4 regions of the Sphingobium sp. DN12 genome follow, and region 3 is predicted to be linked to each of the others. Evidence: predicted binding sites of a transcription regulator. Region 3 holds the regulator's gene; each other region holds the start of a gene.
What was found. Region 3 encodes LexA, which represses DNA repair genes until DNA is damaged. Its sites were predicted from a motif close to GTTCCNCNCTTGTTCT; they were not measured.
Positions count from the first base shown of each region.

Region 1 (4,250 bases), 1.1 Mb from region 3:
GGGCCGCGCGACGAGCCGCGCGCGACATTGGCGAAGGGATCGTCCCGTTCGGACCAGTTGGCGCGCCAGAGCGAGGCGCCGCCGGACATGCTGCTTTCCTCATCCACATGTTCGGGTGGCAATTCGCCGACGAAGCGGGAGGGGATGCTACTGGTCCACTGGCCATAGATGCGGCGATTGGCGGCGTGGAGGATGGTGCAGCGCTTGCGCGCGCGCGTGATCGCCACATAGGCGAGGCGCCGTTCCTCCTCCAGGCTGTTGAGCCCGCCTTCGTCCAGCGCGCGCTGCGAGGGGAAGATGCCTTCCTCCCAGCCGGCGAGGAAGACATTGTCGAATTCCAGCCCCTTGGCGGCGTGGATGGTCATGATGGTGAGCTTCTGCTCGTCCTGCTGCGCCTCATTGTCCATGACCAGGCTGACATGTTCGAGGAAGGCGCCCAGCGTCTCATATTCCTCCATCGCGCGGGTGAGTTCGCTCAGATTTTCGAGGCGGCCGGCGCTTTCGGTGGAGCGTTCGGCCTGGAGCGTGGCGGTATAGCCGCTTTCGTCCAGGATCTGGCGCGCCAGTTCGGCATGGGGCAGTTGTGCGGCGCGATCGCGCCAGCGGGCGAGGTCGCCGATGAAGGCGCCGAGCGAACGGCGCGCCTGGGGCGTCAGTTCGTCGGTGTCGAGGATGCGGGCAGCGGCGAGGGCTAGGGGAACGCCCTCCGCGCGCGCCAGCCGATGCAGCTTCTCGACCGCCTTGTCGCCCAGGCCGCGCTTCGGCACGTTGACGATGCGTTCGAAGGCCAGGTCGTCGGCCGGCTGGTTGACGAGGCGCAGATAGGCGAGCGCGTCGCGGATTTCGGCGCGCTCATAGAAGCGGAAGCCGCCGACGATGCGATAGGGCAGGCCGATCTGGATGAAGCGGTCTTCGAATTCGCGGGTCTGGTGCTGGGCGCGGACAAGGATCGCGACCTCGTCCAGCGAACCGCCGGCGCGAGCGATCGCCTCGATCTCGTCGCCGACGCGGCGGGCTTCCTCCGGCCCGTCCCACACGCCGAGCACGCGCACCTTCTCGCCAACGTCGATGTCGGTCCACAGGGTCTTGCCCAGGCGATTGCCATTTTCCGCAATCACCCCGGAGGCGGCGCCCAGGATATGCGGGGTGGAGCGGTAATTCTGTTCCAGGCGAACGATCACAGCACCCGGAAAATCCTTTTCAAACCGTAGGATATTGGCAACTTCTGCGCCACGCCATGAATAGATGGACTGATCGTCGTCACCGACGCAGCAGATATTCTTGCGGGTCTGGGCGAGCAGGCGGAGCCAGAGATACTGGCTGGAGTTGGTGTCCTGATATTCGTCCACCATGATATATTTGAAGCGTTGCTGATATTGCTCCAGCACGTCGCGGTGGCGCTTCAAGATGGTGAGAGAATGTAGCAGCAAGTCACCGAAATCACACGCATTCACTTCACGCAGGCGGGCCTGATAGGCGGCATAGAGCTTCTGACCCTTGCCATGGGCATAGCCTTCCGCCTCGCCGGCGCCGACTTCCTCCGGCGTGAGGCCCTTGTTCTTCCACTGGTCGATCAGGCCGGCGAGCTGGCGGGCGGGCCAGCGCTTCTCGTCAATCCCCTCCGCCTGGATCAACTGCTTCATCAGGCGCAACTGGTCGTCGGTGTCGAGGATGGTGAAATTGGACTGGAGCCCGACCAGTTCGGCGTGGCGGCGCAGCATCTTGGCGGCGATCGCGTGGAAGGTGCCGAGCCAGGGCATGCCCTCGACCGCCGGGCCGATCATCCGGCCGACGCGCTCGCGCATCTCCCGTGCCGCCTTGTTGGTGAAGGTGACAGCCAGGATTTCCGACGGCCAGGCGCGCTGGGTCGCGACCAGATGGGCGAGGCGGGCGGTGAGCGCTGCGGTCTTGCCCGTGCCCGCGCCGGCCAGCACCAGCACCGGCCCCTCCGTTGTCAGCACCGCTTCGCGCTGCGGTTCGTTGAGGCCCTTCAGATAGGGCGGATCGTTGGGAGAGGGGGCAGGCACGGTCATGGGCGATCAACTAGGGATGGGTGGTTGCGGGGGCAAGGGCGGATGGCCTTGCAGCGGGACGCAATCTATGAGAACAAAAAGGGAATCACGCAAGATGCGAATGGAGCAAGATGATGGTGACGGGGCGGTGCCAGTGCGGGGCGATCCATTATGCGGCGGAGGGCGAGCCGGTTTACAGCGCGCTCTGCCATTGCAGCGATTGCCGGATGAGCGCGGGCGCGCCGATGGTCGGCTGGGCGCTGTTCCCGCATGACAAGGTGACGATAGAGGGCGATCCGGTCACCTATCAGTCGTCGGACAATGCGACCCGCCATTTCTGCGGCACCTGTGGCACCGGGTTGTTCTACACCAACCCGACGGTCTTTCCCGGCATGATCGACATCCAGAGCGCGACGCTGGACGACCAGAGCGCCTTTCCGCCGGCGGTGCATGTCCAATATGCCGAGGCGGCGCCGTGGATGGCGGCGGCGCATGACCTGCCCCGGTTCGATCGATACCCGGCGGACTGAGTGCGGTCGGCGTCAGCGGCGGCACGGTTCGTCGCTGACGCGGAACAGGGAGGCGGGGCGGCCGGTTTCTCCCTTGCTCGGGGCAAGGAGTAGAAGGACGAACCCGATGAAGATCATCATGATCGCCGGCTTTGCCGCCCTGTCGATGGCGGCGCTGCCCGGTCAGGCCGGGGCGCAGGCGATGTCGTCGCCGGCCCAGAAGCAGGATCCCAATGCGGCCCAGCCGACCGGCGCGGTGCCGGCCGAGACGGGCATGGTGCCGGCGCCGGCGGACGTGCCGCGCGATCCGGCCGCGCCGGTGGGCACGGCGGCCAATCCTGTGACGGTGGGCGGCAACATGACGCCGCCGCCGACCGAGGCGAAGGCCTATCCGGTCTGCGGCAAGGGCGTGCAGGACGGTTGCGTCAATCCGGGCGAGGCGAAGAAGAGGATGCGCAGGCCGGGCTGAGATCCGGATTGGGATCGGCGGCGGCAGGGCCGGGCAGGGCGGCGATGAGCGCTGCAAGGCCAGCCCGGTCACGCGCCGCGTCGGCCAGGCTATAGCCGTCCAGCACCGTCAGGAAGGCGCCGACCGCCTGGGCCAATATGCCTGACAGGCCGCAGGCCGGGCGGATCGCGCAGGACGCGCAATCGGCCATCGCCATGTCCGGCTCGCTATGGCGCACCACTGTGCCGATGCGGATATCGGCAGGATCGGCGGCAAGGGCGAAGCCGCCGCCCCGACCGCGCTGGGTGCGGATGAAGCCACCCTGGCCCAGACCATGCACCACCTTCATCAGATGATTGCGCGACAGGCCATAGGCGTCCGCAATCTCCGGGATCGTCGCCCGTCCGCCCGGCACGGCGGCAAGATGGATCAGCACGCGCAGCGCATAATCGGTGTGGCGGGTCAATTGCATCGCGCCCTCCTATCCTGCGGGCAGAGCGTCATAAACATATATTCAATTTACATCTTAAAAGATGCATATTAAATGAACCTTATCGAGTCCCCGATAAGGAGCCTGTCATGCGCGAAAATCTGTCCCCCGAAACCATCGCCATCGTGAAGGCGACCGGCCCGGCGCTGCGCCGTCATGGCGTCGAGATCACCACCCGCATGTATGCACGGCTGTTCGAGGATGCGTCGATCAAGGACATGTTCGATCAGGCGGCGCAGGCCAGCGGCGAGCAGCCGCGCCGGCTGGCGGCGGCGATCCTGGGCTTTGCCGAGAATGTCGACAAGTTGCAGGCGCTGGACGGCGCGATTGCGCGCATGGTGCAGCGCCATGTCGATACGGGCGTGCAGCCGGACCATTATCCCAAGGTGGCGGCCGCCCTGCTGCCCGCGATCCGCGAAGTGCTGGGCGAAGAAGTGGCGACCGATGAGGTGCTGGCCGCCTGGGCGGAGGCCTATGGCTTCCTGGCCGATATCCTGATCGGCAAGGAGCAGGCGGCCTACGCAGAGGCCGCCTGATATTTCGCCTGATGGTTACGCGGTGGGCGCGCTGTCCTCTGCGCGGAGCAGGGTGAGGCGAGCCTTGCCGACGTCGCGCACGGCGTCGACGATGAAGCCCTTGACCGCCACGTCTTCGCGCCGGTCGGTTTCGATGCTGATCCAGGTGGCCGGGCTGGTCCAGCCCAGGCGTGCCAGCTTGTCGAGTGCGACCTGGCCCGCACCGGTGTCATAGGGCGGGTCCATGAAGATGAGGTCGAGCGGCGTCTTCGTCGG
Region 1 covers NZ_CP173717.1:2,267,613-2,271,862, reverse strand. The annotation lists gene ACI6S0_RS10695 (ATP-dependent helicase) at 1-2,033, opposite strand, end outside; gene ACI6S0_RS10690 (GFA family protein) at 2,147-2,542, shown strand; gene ACI6S0_RS10685 (hypothetical protein) at 2,649-2,990, shown strand; gene ACI6S0_RS10680 (Rrf2 family transcriptional regulator) at 2,947-3,441, opposite strand; gene ACI6S0_RS10675 (globin domain-containing protein) at 3,549-3,995, shown strand; gene rsmD (16S rRNA (guanine(966)-N(2))-methyltransferase RsmD) at 4,011-4,250, opposite strand, start outside.
Region 1: the regulator LexA is predicted to act here: its motif matches at 2,104-2,119, upstream of ACI6S0_RS10695 (ATP-dependent helicase).

Region 2 (4,250 bases), 2.3 Mb from region 3:
GGTTTCGATTGCGGAGAAGATCGGCTGCGTTCCGCAGACGCTGCATGAGTGGGTGAAGAAGGCTGAGGTCGACAGCGGCAAGCGCGCGGGCGTCCCGACCGAGGTAGCCGACAAGATGAAGGCACTGGAGCGCGAGGTCCGCGAGCTGCGACAGGCCAATGAGATCCTGCGCAAGGCATCGGCATATTTTGCCCAGGCGGAGCTCGACCGCCCGTTCCGGCGATGATCGCCTTCATCGACGATCACCGCGATGCCTATGGGGTCGAGCCGATCTGCCGTGTCCTGCCGATCGCCCCATCCACTTACCACGAGCGCGTCGCAAAGCGGCAGGATCCGACACGCCTGTCGGCGCGGGCGCAGCGGGACGTCGCCCTGAAGCCCGAGGTCGCGCGCGTATTCGCCGAGAACTTCGCGGTCTACGGCGTGCGCAAGGTCTGGCGGCAGATGATGCGGGAAGGCTTTCCGGTCGCCCGCTGCACAGTCGCGCGGTTGATGCGGGAGATGGGCTTGGCAGGGGTGATCCGGGGCAAGCCGGTGCGCACAACTATCAGTGACAAGGCGGCGCCATGCCCTCTCGATCACGTCAACCGCAAGTTCTACGCGCCAGCGCCGAACATGCTGTGGGTGTCGGACTTCACCTACGTCGCGACCTGGGCGGGGTTCGTCTACGTTGCCTTCGTCATCGATACCTATGCTCGGCGGATTGTAGGTTGGCGGGCCAGCAGAACGGCCCATGCCAGCTTCGTGCTCGATGCTCTGGAACAGGCGCTTCACGATCGTCGGCCGGCCCATCGGGGCGGCCTCATCCATCATAGCGATCGCGGGTCGCAATACGTCTCCATCAAGTACACCGAGCGTCTCGCCGAAGCCGGGATAGAACCCTCAGTCGGCAGCGTCGGCGATAGCTATGACAACGCTTTGGCCGAGACGATCAATGGCCTTTACAAGGCTGAGGTGATCCACAGGCGTGGACCATGGCGCAGCTTCGAAGCAGTCGAATATGCCACGCTCGAATGGGTCGACTGGTTCAACCATCGTCGGCTGCTGGAGTCCATCGGCAACATCCCTCCTGCCGAAGCCGAAGAACAATATTATGCTGCCGCGGCCAACATCGATATGGCAGCGTGACTCACAACCCAATGCCTCCGGCAGACCCGGTGCGGTTCAGTCCTGAAATGACACGGCGTCATCAAATGAGCCGTGAAGCCACCGCTCATAATCATCTGGCATGAGAAGCACCGGCATGCGATCATGCACAGGCCGGATGGCTTCGTTGCAATCGGTCATTACGCCCGAATAGACAGGCCCCCATTCATCGCTCACGCGCCATAGCCCCGCCCATGCAAAGATCGGCTGTCCCTTCACATTGAACCAGGTCCGGGTCTTAGCGCCCTTTTGACCCTCCGCTTCGGCAAAGGCCGTCAGCGGGATGAGGCAGCGCCATTGCGGCTTGGCCGCCAGGCCTTTCCACATCGGCTTGGCGAGATCGGCAATATTGTTGACAGGCTTGGGCTTTGCCGTCGGGGCCATGCCCTTGAGGCGCAACGGGAAGCCCCAGGTCATCGACTGCATGATGCGCTGCCCGGCTTCCTCCCGGATCACGAGGCCCGGCGTGCCGGGATAGACCTCGTCACCGGCATTGGACATGACCGGGTTGGCGACGCCGAAATGGGCGGCCACCTCGGCAGCGCTCAGACGCTCGGTGTAGAGATTGCAGATGGCTGACCTCCTGTTCGAACGAAGCGGCTGGAGCAGTTGGCGATTCCAGCTTCATCCTATCATGGCGCGAAAGACGGGAAAGCCGCCTGTCTGGCAGGATAGCCGGCAAATTTCTCGCCCCGACTACAGCAAAAGCGCCTGCGCCTGCGTTCCGGGCGGCGGCGCCTTGCTGCGCCAGCTATCCTCGGTTTGCTGCACCTCCATCCGTTCTGCCGCAAAGGGCGAACGGAACTGGAACCGGATCACATCCTGGATGCCGCCATGCAGCCAGGCGTCATAGTCATGGGGATCAAGCAGCACCGGCATCCGGTCGTTGGTCGGCGGAATCGCGGCATTGGCCTCCATCGTCATGCCGGCATAGACCGGCCCCTCGCTCAGCAGGTTTCGGCAGAATCCGGCCCAGGCAATGATCGGCTGGCGCTTCACCGAAAACCAGGTCCTGGTCTTGGCACCGGGCACGCCATCGGGATTGGCAAAATGGGTGAGCACGATGAGGCAGCGATAGCGCGGATCGACCACCATCTCCTCCCACATTGGGTTGGTGAGATCAGCGACCAAGCCGATCCGCCCCGCTTCTTCGCCGCGCGCGCGCATATCCTTGGTCAGGCGCGGAAAACCCCATGTCATGGACCGCAACAGGCGCCGGCCGCCTTTCTCGAAGACGACCAGCCCCGGCAGCCCTTCCACCGTCTCCTCAGGTACCGCGACCGACGGCAAGGGATCGACCCCGAAGTGCGCCGCGATCTCGGCGATGCTCGCCCGCGCGCAATGCAGCCGTGACATGATGGGACCTCCTTGCCGGGACTCGAAGCCATCTCCTTAACATGGAACATATGAAGAACGAAATGCCATTGACTCTGGCGCAGGATTGGAGCGAACAAATGGGGAATATATTTTCGAGTCCCTGCCTCCATGTCCAAAACCGCCATCCTCGACGAGCTGCGTGCGCGTATCGCGCAGGTGGAAGCCGTGGGCGGTCGGCATCCGGTGCTGCCCTTCGGCATCGACGCCATTGACGATCATCTGCCGGGCGGCGGCATAGCGACCGGCGCGCTCCATGAGGTCGCCGGCAGTCCGGACCTTTCCGACGATGCAGCCGCGACCATTTTCCTGGCCGGCATTCTCGCGCGGTCGCAGGGCCAGATCATCTGGTGCCTCCACTGGCGCGACCTGTTCTCGCCGGCCCTGCATCTCGCCGGACTCCACCCCGATCGGGTCATCTTCGTGGAAGCGGGCAATGACACCAACGTCCTCATCGCGATGGAGGAATGTTTGCGTCACCCCGGCCTTGGCGGTGTCGTCGGGGAACTGCGGAAAATGTCGCTCACCGCCTCGCGCCGGCTGCAACTGGCCGCCGAACAGTCTGGCGTATTGGCCATGGTCTTTCGCCGCGCCATGCTGCCCGAAAGCTATGCAGAGGGCAGCGCCGCCTTGACCCGCTGGCGGGTGCGCGCCGTGCCCAGCCAGGCGCTCGGCTATCCTGGTCTCGCGCGTCCGCGCTGGTCGCTGGCGCTTGAGCGCGCGCGCGGCACCGAACCCCAAATCTGGACCGTAGAGGGAAGCGATGAGACGGGTTGTCTCGCTGTTCCTGCCGCGCTGGTCGACGGATCGTATCCGTCGCAAAGCCGGCAGGCCGCCTGAAGGCGGCGCACCGCCCCTCGTCACCGCCCATGCCGACCATGGCCGCCGCCTGATCGCGGCCGTGGACGAGGAGGCGCGCCGGCTTGGCATAGCCGTCGGCATGACGGTAACGCGCGCCCGGTCGCTGGCGCCGGACCTGGACGTCGTGGATGCCGATCCCGAGGGAGATCTTGAGGGCCTGCGCCGGCTCGCTCTGTGGGCAGGAAAGCGCTATTCTCCGATCGTCGCGCCCGATCCATCTGATGGCCTGTGGATCGATATTACCGGCTGCGCCCATCTTTTCGAGGGTGAAGTGCCACTCCTCAAGGACATGATGCGCCGGGTCAGTGGCTCGGGCCTCGCCTGCCAGGTCGCGGTCGCCGACACGCCCGGTTGCGCCCATGCGGTGGCACGGTTTGTGCCATCAGGACGGCCGAACATCATCGAGCCCGGGGCCACGCGCGCCGCGCTCTCGATCATGCCGGTGTCGGCGCTGCGCATCGAGCCGGGCGTCGTGAGCGAACTGCGCCGCATGGGGTTCGAGCGCATCGAGCAGCTGATCGCCGCGCCGCGTGCGCCCCTCGCCAAGCGGTTCGGCCGGCAGCTCTACAAACGGCTCGACCAGGCCCTGGGCCAGGTGCCCGAACCCATCGATCCGATCTACCGCGCCAGCTTGCCGCGCGTGCGGCGCAGCCTGCTCGAACCGATCGGTACCGCCGATGCCATTGGCCAGGTCATCGCGGACCTGTGCACCGATCTTGCCCGCCTCCTGCTGCGCGCGGGGACAGGCGCGCGCCGGCTCGATCTTCATTTCGAGCGGGTCGATGGCGCCAGGCAGGCCGTGCGGGTCGGGACTGCTTCCCCCTCGCGCGATGTGCGTCATTTGGCAAAGCTGCTCTCCCAGAAGATCG
Region 2 covers NZ_CP173717.1:3,409,799-3,414,048, forward strand. The annotation lists one part of gene ACI6S0_RS16000 (IS3 family transposase) at 1-188, shown strand, start outside; AL1L pseudoknot at 181-297, shown strand; one part of gene ACI6S0_RS16000 (IS3 family transposase) at 188-1,128, shown strand; partial or broken gene ACI6S0_RS16005 (SOS response-associated peptidase) at 1,168-1,719, opposite strand; gene ACI6S0_RS16010 (SOS response-associated peptidase family protein) at 1,843-2,502, opposite strand; gene ACI6S0_RS16015 (ImuA family protein) at 2,632-3,360, shown strand; gene ACI6S0_RS16020 (DUF6504 family protein) at 3,284-4,250, shown strand, end outside.
Region 2: the regulator LexA is predicted to act here: its motif matches at 2,594-2,609, upstream of ACI6S0_RS16015 (ImuA family protein).

Region 3 (4,250 bases):
TTCGCCTGCTCGCCAAGCGCGGCGGCAAGTCGGGCGACTGGACCGCGCCGGAGCAAGCTGGCCGATGAGCCTGATGCCGATCGCGGACGCGCAGGCGCGGCTCCTTGCCCTTGCCGATCCGTTGCCGGCCGAACATGTGCCCGTCTCCGCCTGCGCCGGTCGCTGGCTCGCCACCGACATCACCGCGCTCCGCGACCAGCCCTGGGCCGATCTTTCCGCGATGGACGGCTATGCCGTGCGCGCATCCGAAGGCGCCGGACCGTGGCAGCTGGTCGCCACCAGCAGCGCGGGCGACGCCGATATCCCGCCCCTGCAACCGGGCCAGGCTTGCCGCATCTTCACTGGCGCGCCCTTGCCGGCCGGCGCCGATGCGATCCTGATCCAGGAAAATGCCACGCGCGCCGGCGACAAACTGACCGCGCATGACGGCATATTGACGCCCGGCAGGCATGTCCGCCCGCTCGGTTCCGATTTCCGCGCCGGCACGCTGCTGGTCAGCGCAGGCAGCCGCCTCACGCCGGGCCAGATCGCGCTTGCCGTCCTTGGCGGCCATGGCAGCCTGCCCGTCAGCGCCCGGCCCCGCATCGCCCTGCTCTCGACCGGCAATGAACTTGTGCCCCCCGGCGCGCCGACGCCGCCGGGCTATCTCCCCTCCTCCAACGCGCCGATGCTGGCCGCGCTGCTCGCCGCCCTGCCCTGCGAGGTGATCGACCTCGGCATCGTGCCCGACGATCTCTCCGCCATGACGCAGGCGCTGGAACAGGCGTCACAGGCCGACATCATCGTCTCGACCGGCGGCGCCTCGGTCGGCGACCATGACTATGTCCGCCCCGCCTTCGCGGCCGCCGGCGGCACGCTCGATTTCTACAAGATCGCGATGCGGCCGGGGAAGCCGCTGATGGCCGGGCGCCTGGGGAACGCCACCTTTCTCGGCCTGCCGGGCAATCCGGTTTCCGCCTTCGTCACCGGCACCCTCTTCCTCTGCCCGCTGGTCCGCCATCTCGCCGGATCGCGCGCGCCGCTGCCGCCGGTCGTGCAGGCCCGCCTTGCGGCCCCACTCGGCCCAACGGCGGAGCGCGACGATTATCTGCGCGCCTATCGCGGGGCCGACGGCATCGTCTCGGTCACATCGCAGGACAGCGCCGCCACCGCCGCCATGGCGCTGGCCGACTGTCTGATCCGCCGGCCGGCCGGCTCAGCCCCCGCCATTGCCGGCGACATGGTCGACATCATCCCCCTGACCGCCTGACTATCTGACTGCCTGACCGGCAAAAGCGGCGCATGGCTTAACGCGCTTGACTTGCCCCTTTCCGTTTCCTATGCGTTCTTCATTCGTTCCATGGAGGACCGCCGATGTTGACGCCTAAGCAGCAGGAATTGCTGAGCTTCATTCAGACCCGGCTGGAAGAAGGCGGCGTGTCCCCTTCGTTCGAGGAGATGAAGGACGCGCTCGACCTGCGCTCCAAGTCCGGCATCCACCGGCTGATCAATGCGCTGGAGGAACGGGGCTTCATCCGTCGCCTGCCTAACCGCGCCCGCGCGCTCGAAGTGTTGAAGCTGCCCGATGCGATGCACCGCGCCCCCGCGCCGGCCATTCCGACGCCCAAGGTGTCGGCTCCGGCCGTGCTGCTGCCGACCGCCGCCAATGACGTGATCGAAATCCCGCTGCACGGCCGCATCGCCGCCGGCGTGCCGATCGAGGCGATGGAAAGCCATACCATGCTCTCCGTCCCCGCCGCCTTGCTCGGCTCGGGCGACCATTATGCGCTCGAAGTGTCGGGGGACTCGATGATGGAGGCCGGCATTCTCGACGGCGACTTCGCGCTGATCCAGCGCACCGATGTCGCGCGCGAGGGCCAGATCGTCGTCGCCCTGATCGACGACGCCGAAGCGACGCTCAAATATTTCCGCCGCGAAGGCAGCCGGGTCCGGCTCGATCCCGCCAATGCCGCCTATGAACCGCAGATCTACGATACGCGCCAGGTCCGCATCCAAGGCAAGCTCGCCGGCCTGCTGCGCCGCTACAACTGACCCGGTGAGCGGCGGAGCAGCGTTCCGTCGCCCCGTCCCGTCCGATCCGGGATGGGCAGCCCCCTGCAGCCATGATAGCATGGCGCTGCGTTACAGGGGGTCTGGCTCATGTCCTATTTGCGCTCCATCTGTCCGATCATCGTCCTGTCATGCGCTTCTCCTGCGATCGCGCAGGATGACGAACAGACCCTCGCCCCTTTCCGCAGCCTGATCGAAACGCGCCTAGCCGCGCTCAAGAGCGGCGATATCGCGAAATATATGGCGATGCTCGACAAGGATTATGTCGTCATTTCCGATCTGGGCGAGCGGCGCACCCGCGCCGACCTGCCCGCCTATCTGCCGACCATCTCCAACCCGTCGCGCAGCTATGCCATCCAGTCGATCCATGCCCGCATCATCGACGACATCGCCCTGGTCGATGCCGAGATCCGGGAAGACATGGCCGATGCCGTCGGCGGCTGGCACGAAAGCGATATCTTTGTGCGCCAGGGCAGTCGCTGGCTCTATCTGCACCGGCAGGACAGTTCGATCCTCTATCCCCCCGCGCCCGTGCCGACCGATGCCGACCCGCTCGATGATTATGTCGGCCAATATCGCTCGGCAGCCGGCCTGACGGACATCATCACCGTGCACGACGGCACGCTCTACGGCCAATCGACGCCACAGGATGCGCCGACTGCCCTGATCCATGTCGGTCCGGGCGCCTTCGCCATCCCCGGCGGCGCGGACCTGCTGGTCTTCACCCGCTCGCCCACCGGCACAGTGACCGGCCTGATCGGCCACCTCACCAGCGGCCAGATATCAACCTCCGCCAAACTGCCCTGACACCCGTCGCCGCACCGCCGGTCGCACGATCCACGGATGCGCGTCGCCGGGCCGATGGACGGTGTGAACTTTGCCGCTTTCAAGGCCAATCGACAGGCCGCCGGTGCGGGATAGCAGCCGGCGGTCGATTTTCATCCAGCGCGGTCGGCACCACCAGGGCAGGCCCCGGTCGCTGATGACGATATCGGCCGCCGCGCAGTCCCGCTCCAATATCGGGCGATCGACCAGCATCGCATTGCGGGTCACCAGCAAGCGCCAGTCGTGCCCGCCCCGCGGCAACGTCACCGCGCACAGATCGGTCGAACAGCGTGCCTGCTTCATCTTCGCGATCGCCTCCAGCGTCCCGTCATAGCCCGCACTCTCGCTCAGCACGTCGCGGACATAGTCGCCCGCCCCCTCGCGCAGCAGCGCCATCGTCCCCGCCGGCGTCCGCACCGCGACATGCCGCCCGTCGCCCGTCACCACGATATCGGGCGGCGCCAGCAGCGCGATGCCGATCAGACCAACCGCCACCGGCCCAAGCCCCAGCCAGCGCCAGCGACTGCGCCAGAGCAGGCACCAGAGGCCTCCCACCACGATGATCCCGAAAATCCAGCCCGGCACCGCCGGCGCCAGCATCACCGCCATCGGGCTCGCCGCCACGCCATGCGCCACCGCCAGCAACAGCGCGATCGCCTTGGCCGTGAGCCACCAGAAGGGCGCGCCCAGCCCGGCCAGATCGAAGCACAGCGCCAGCGCCTCCAGCGGCATGATGACGAAGGTGGTGAGCGGGATCGCGACCAGATTGGCCACCGCGCCGAGCAAACCTGCCTTGTGAAAATGGAAAAGCGCGATCGGCGCCAGCACCAGTTCGATGGCAAGGCCGGTCACCAGCATCGCCGCCACCGTCCGCCCGGCCTTGCGCAACCAAGGCTCGTCCCGCGCCATCGCGAACGCCTTGAACCGCCGATGCTCGCCCAGCGCCACCAGCGCGACTACGGCGGCGAAGCTCATCTGGAAGCTCGGGCCGATCAGCGCCTCGGGCCAGAAGGCCAGCACCACCAGCGCACCGGTCGCCACCAGCCGCAATGTGATCGCCTCGCGCCCCAGCGCCAGCCCGCCCAGCACCAGCAGCGCCGCGATGCAGGATCGCACCGTCGGCACCTCCGCCCCAGTCAGCAGCGTGTAGCCGATTCCCGCCAACGCGCCCCCGGCCGCCGCGATCAGCATCAGCGGCCAGTCCAAAGCCGCGCGCGGAATCAACGCCAGCAGGCGCAACAGCAGGAAGATCACCGCCCCGATCAGCGCCGTCACATGCAGCCCGCTGATCGAGAGAAGATGGGCAAGCCCACTGCGCCGCATCGCCTCCGCATCCGTTTCGGCAATCGCGCCCTGGTCGCCGGTCGCCAGCGCCA
Region 3 covers NZ_CP173717.1:1,154,553-1,158,802, reverse strand. The annotation lists gene moaC (cyclic pyranopterin monophosphate synthase MoaC) at 1-68, shown strand, start outside; gene ACI6S0_RS05495 (molybdopterin molybdotransferase MoeA) at 65-1,249, shown strand; gene lexA (transcriptional repressor LexA) at 1,354-2,031, shown strand; gene ACI6S0_RS05485 (DUF4440 domain-containing protein) at 2,140-2,856, shown strand; gene ACI6S0_RS05480 (ComEC/Rec2 family competence protein) at 2,833-4,250, opposite strand, start outside.

Region 4 (4,250 bases), 2.3 Mb from region 3:
AGGTGGAGGCGATCGCCCATGCGACCCTGCGGCTCGACGTCGACATCACCCGCACTGGCCGGTCGGAAGATTATCTGCTCTGGCGCTTCACCCCGATGCGCCAGCCCAGCGCGCTCGACGATGTCCATCGCGTCCTGACGGGCGAGGCCGGGCGGCAGTTGGGCGAAGCCGGCATCATGGCGGTGATGATCGGCGGCGAGGGCCGCATCCGCGCCGCCAACGGCGCCTTCCTGCTGCGCGCCGCCGGCCGGATCGACGCCAACATCACCGGCCGCGATTTCGCCGCCCATATGCGGGTCGATGACAAGGGCCGGCTGTTCCTGGCGCGGGAGGAAAGCGGCGGCCTGCCGCTGCGCCTGCTGCAGGTGCCGCTGCGCCGCGCCACCCAGCCGGGCGGCATCCAGAATGGGGCGCAGGACGGCCCGATGCTGTTGCTGCTGATCGACGAGCCGGTCGGCGGTGGCGGCACCTCCGCCCTTTCCTACATCGAAACCCTGCTCTCGCTGCTGCCCTTCGGCCTCGCCATGGCCGATCGCGACGGCCGGGTGCTGTTCGTCAACAAGGCGTTCGCCCGCGCCGCCGGCATCAAGGATGCCGAAACGCCCAGCTATCCCGGCGACCTGGTCGTGCGCGAGGATCAGGCGGCGGTGGCCGACGCGGTGCGCCGCTTTGCCGTCGGCCCGCAAATGTCGGGCGACATCGCCGTGCGCATGCGCGAACAGCCCGAGGAACCGATCGCGCTCAGCCTTGCCGGCGTGCGCGGCCTGGGCGAGGCCGCCGTGCTGCTCAGCCTCAAGGACAATAGCGAGGAATCGAAGCTCAAGCGCCAGGTCGCGCAGGCGACCAAGATGCAGGCGATCGGCCAGCTGGCGGGCGGCGTCGCCCATGACTTCAACAATATCCTGACCGCCATCATCGGCCATTGCGACCTGATGCTGATGCGCCATACGCCGGGCGACAGCGACTATGACGACATCACCCAGATCAAGTCGAACAGCAATCGCGCCGCCGGCCTCACCCGCCAGCTGCTTGCCTTCTCGCGCCAGCAGACGCTGCGCCCGCAGATATTGCAGCTGCCCGACATCGTCGCCGACGTTTCCAACCTGTTGAAGCGCCTGCTCGGCGAAAATGTGAAGCTCGACGTCAGCCATGGCCGCAACCTCGACGCGGTGCGCGCCGACCCCGGCCAGCTGGAACAGGTCATCGTCAACCTGGCGGTCAATGCCCGCGACGCCATGCCCGAAGGCGGCACGCTCAATATCCAGACCTATGGCGTGCCAGCGAACCGCGTGCGCGAGATGCGGCAGCAAATTCTGCCGATCAGCGACTATACCGCGCTGCGCGTGTCCGACACGGGCCTGGGCATCCCGCCCGACATCTTGTCCAAGATCTTCGAACCCTTCTTCACCACCAAGGAATTGGGCAAGGGCACCGGTCTTGGCCTGTCCACCGTCTACGGCATCGTCAAGCAGTCGGGCGGCTATATCTTCGCCGAATCCGAACTGGGCCGGGGCGCCAGTTTCGTCATCTATCTGCCGGTCTATGCCGGCGGCGACATCGAACAGGCCAAGCCCAAGACGCCGATCAAGCGCAGCGAAACCTGGGGCACCGGCACGGTGCTGCTGGTCGAGGATGAGGATATGGTCCGCGCCGTGGCCGAACGCGCCCTCACCCGCCAGGGCTACAAGGTGCTGACCGCCAGCGACGGCGAACAGGGGCTGGAAGTGCTGGGCGGCGGCGAGAAGATCGACCTGCTGATCTCCGACGTGGTGATGCCCAATATGGATGGCCCGGCGATGGTGGCACAGGCGCGGCGCAGCTTCCCGGACCTCCCCGTGCTGTTCATGTCCGGCTATGCCGAGGAGCAATTGCGCAAGTCGATCGACATCGCCAATGTCGCCTTCCTGCCCAAGCCCTTTTCCGTCAACCAGTTGGCCGAAGCGGCGCGCGACGCGCTGGCGATGCGACCGGCGGCGGAATGAACTTGCCCGCCGGCAAACGATTATGCTGGGCATCGCCTGCCCCTTTGGCTAGCGATGGGAAGCAAAAACAAGGGACAAGGGCGCATGGCTGACGGCAAGTCCATCCTCATCGTCGAGGATGAAGCAATGATCGGCATGATGCTGGAAGATTATCTCGACGCGCTCGGCTATCGCCTCCACGCGACCGCCGCGTCGGTGGACGAGGCGTGCGCCCTGGCGCGCGAGGGCGGGTTCGACGCCGCCCTGCTCGACTGCAATCTCCAGGGTGAAAAAAGCTGGCCGGTCGCCGACATATTGGCGCAGCAGTCGATCCCCTTCCTGTTCGCCACCGGCGGCATGGCGGATGATCTGCCGCCGGGCCATGCCGATCGCCCGACGCTCGCCAAGCCCTTCACCATCGGCGCCGTGGAGCGCGCGCTGGAGAAGATTCTCGCCGACTGAATAGGCAGGATAGGAAATTTCCGTTCCCCTCTTGTTCCGCAGGAACAAAAAGGATACATCATTGGCAGGCGCCGAGTGACTCGACGCGATCCGCTTGACAGGGGATAGGCCGATGACCGCTATGCTCTCACTCATCGATTCCAAGAAGACAGGCACAATGGACAGACAGAAAGCATTGGAGGCGGCGCTCGCCCAGATTGATCGCGCCTTCGGCAAGGGCAGCGCGATGAAGCTCGGCAGCCGCGAGAAGATCGAGATTGAATCGATCTCGACCGGTTCGCTCGGCCTCGACATCGCGCTCGGCATCGGCGGCCTGCCCAAGGGCCGCATCATCGAGATTTACGGCCCCGAAAGCTCGGGCAAGACCACGCTGACGCTGCATGCGATCGCCGAAGCCCAGAAGGCCGGCGGCACCGCTGCCTTCGTCGACGCGGAACATGCGCTCGACCCCATTTATGCCAAGAAGCTGGGCGTCGACATTGACGAACTGATCGTGTCGCAGCCCGACACCGGCGAACAGGCGCTGGAAATCGTCGACACGCTGGTCCGCTCCAACGCCATCGACATCCTCGTCGTCGACTCGGTCGCCGCGCTGGTGCCGCGCGCCGAGATCGAGGGCGAGATGGGCGACAGCCATGTCGGCCTGCAGGCGCGCCTCATGAGCCAGGCGCTGCGCAAGCTGACCGGGTCGATCGCCCGCTCCAAGTGCATGGTGATCTTCATCAACCAGGTGCGCATGAAGATCGGCGTGATGTACGGCAATCCGGAAACCACGACCGGCGGCAACGCGCTCAAATTCTACGCCTCGGTCCGTCTCGACATCCGTCGCACCGGCCAGATCAAGGATCGCGACGATATCGTCGGCAACGCGACCCGCGTGAAGGTGGTGAAGAACAAGGTCGCCCCGCCCTTCAAGCAGGTCGAATTCGACATCATGTATGGCGAGGGCATTTCCAAGATCGGCGAGATGCTCGATATCGGCGTCAAGGCCGGGCTGGTCGAGAAGTCGGGCTCCTGGTTCTCCTATGACTCGGTCCGCATCGGCCAGGGTCGCGAAAACGCCAAGACCTTCCTCAAGGAAAATCCCGAAATGGCAGACCGCCTGGAAAAGGCGATCCGCGGCAAGACCGAGGAAGTCGCCGAAGGGATGATGGCCGGACCCGAAGCGGGGGATGACGACTAAGCAGGGCGACCGCGCCCGACCGGATCAACCGGGCGCTTGATCCTGCCTTTCGTCCACCTCTGGCTTCACGCTCTGAAAAGGCCCGTTGCGCGATGGCGCGGCGGGCCTTTTACCTGCCGGGCGCGCGACGGGGCTGTCGCCATGCAGGCGCAACGGAGGGGAAGAGGGAAAAGACCGCTATTCGTGCGGCCGCAGGGCGCGGTTGAGCGAATCCAGCACCTCGGCGATCGGTTCGGTCACGGTGACGCTGCGGCCTTCGCCAAAGCGGATGCGGGTGCCGTCGGTCACGGATGAGACGAAGGTCACCTGGGTAGGGTTGACCGCGGTTTCGGTGCGATCGACGCCGACGAACATGACGAGCATGATCTTCTCTCCCATTTTCGGCCCGTGCCGGACCCATTGGGTGCAAGACTAGCTGCTTTTTGCGCCGTTACCAGAGGCTTTGTGCGGTTCAGCCTGCCTGGATCGCCTGCAGGAACCGGCTCGCCCGATCGTCCAGCCGGTGCGCGACCGTCGCCAGCTGCCCCGCCGCAACGCCGATATCATGGGCGCCCGCCGCCGCCGCGCTCGCATTGTCGCTGATCTGGCGCGCACTCTGGCGGATATGGTCGCTCGACGATCCGGCTTCCGACAGGCTGGCGGCG
Region 4 covers NZ_CP173717.1:3,477,591-3,481,840, forward strand. The annotation lists gene ACI6S0_RS16340 (ATP-binding protein) at 1-1,982, shown strand, start outside; gene ACI6S0_RS16345 (response regulator) at 2,067-2,423, shown strand; gene recA (recombinase RecA) at 2,536-3,606, shown strand; gene ACI6S0_RS16355 (hypothetical protein) at 3,784-3,969, opposite strand; gene ACI6S0_RS16360 (methyl-accepting chemotaxis protein) at 4,058-4,250, opposite strand, start outside.
Region 4: the regulator LexA is predicted to act here: its motif matches at 2,446-2,461, upstream of recA (recombinase RecA).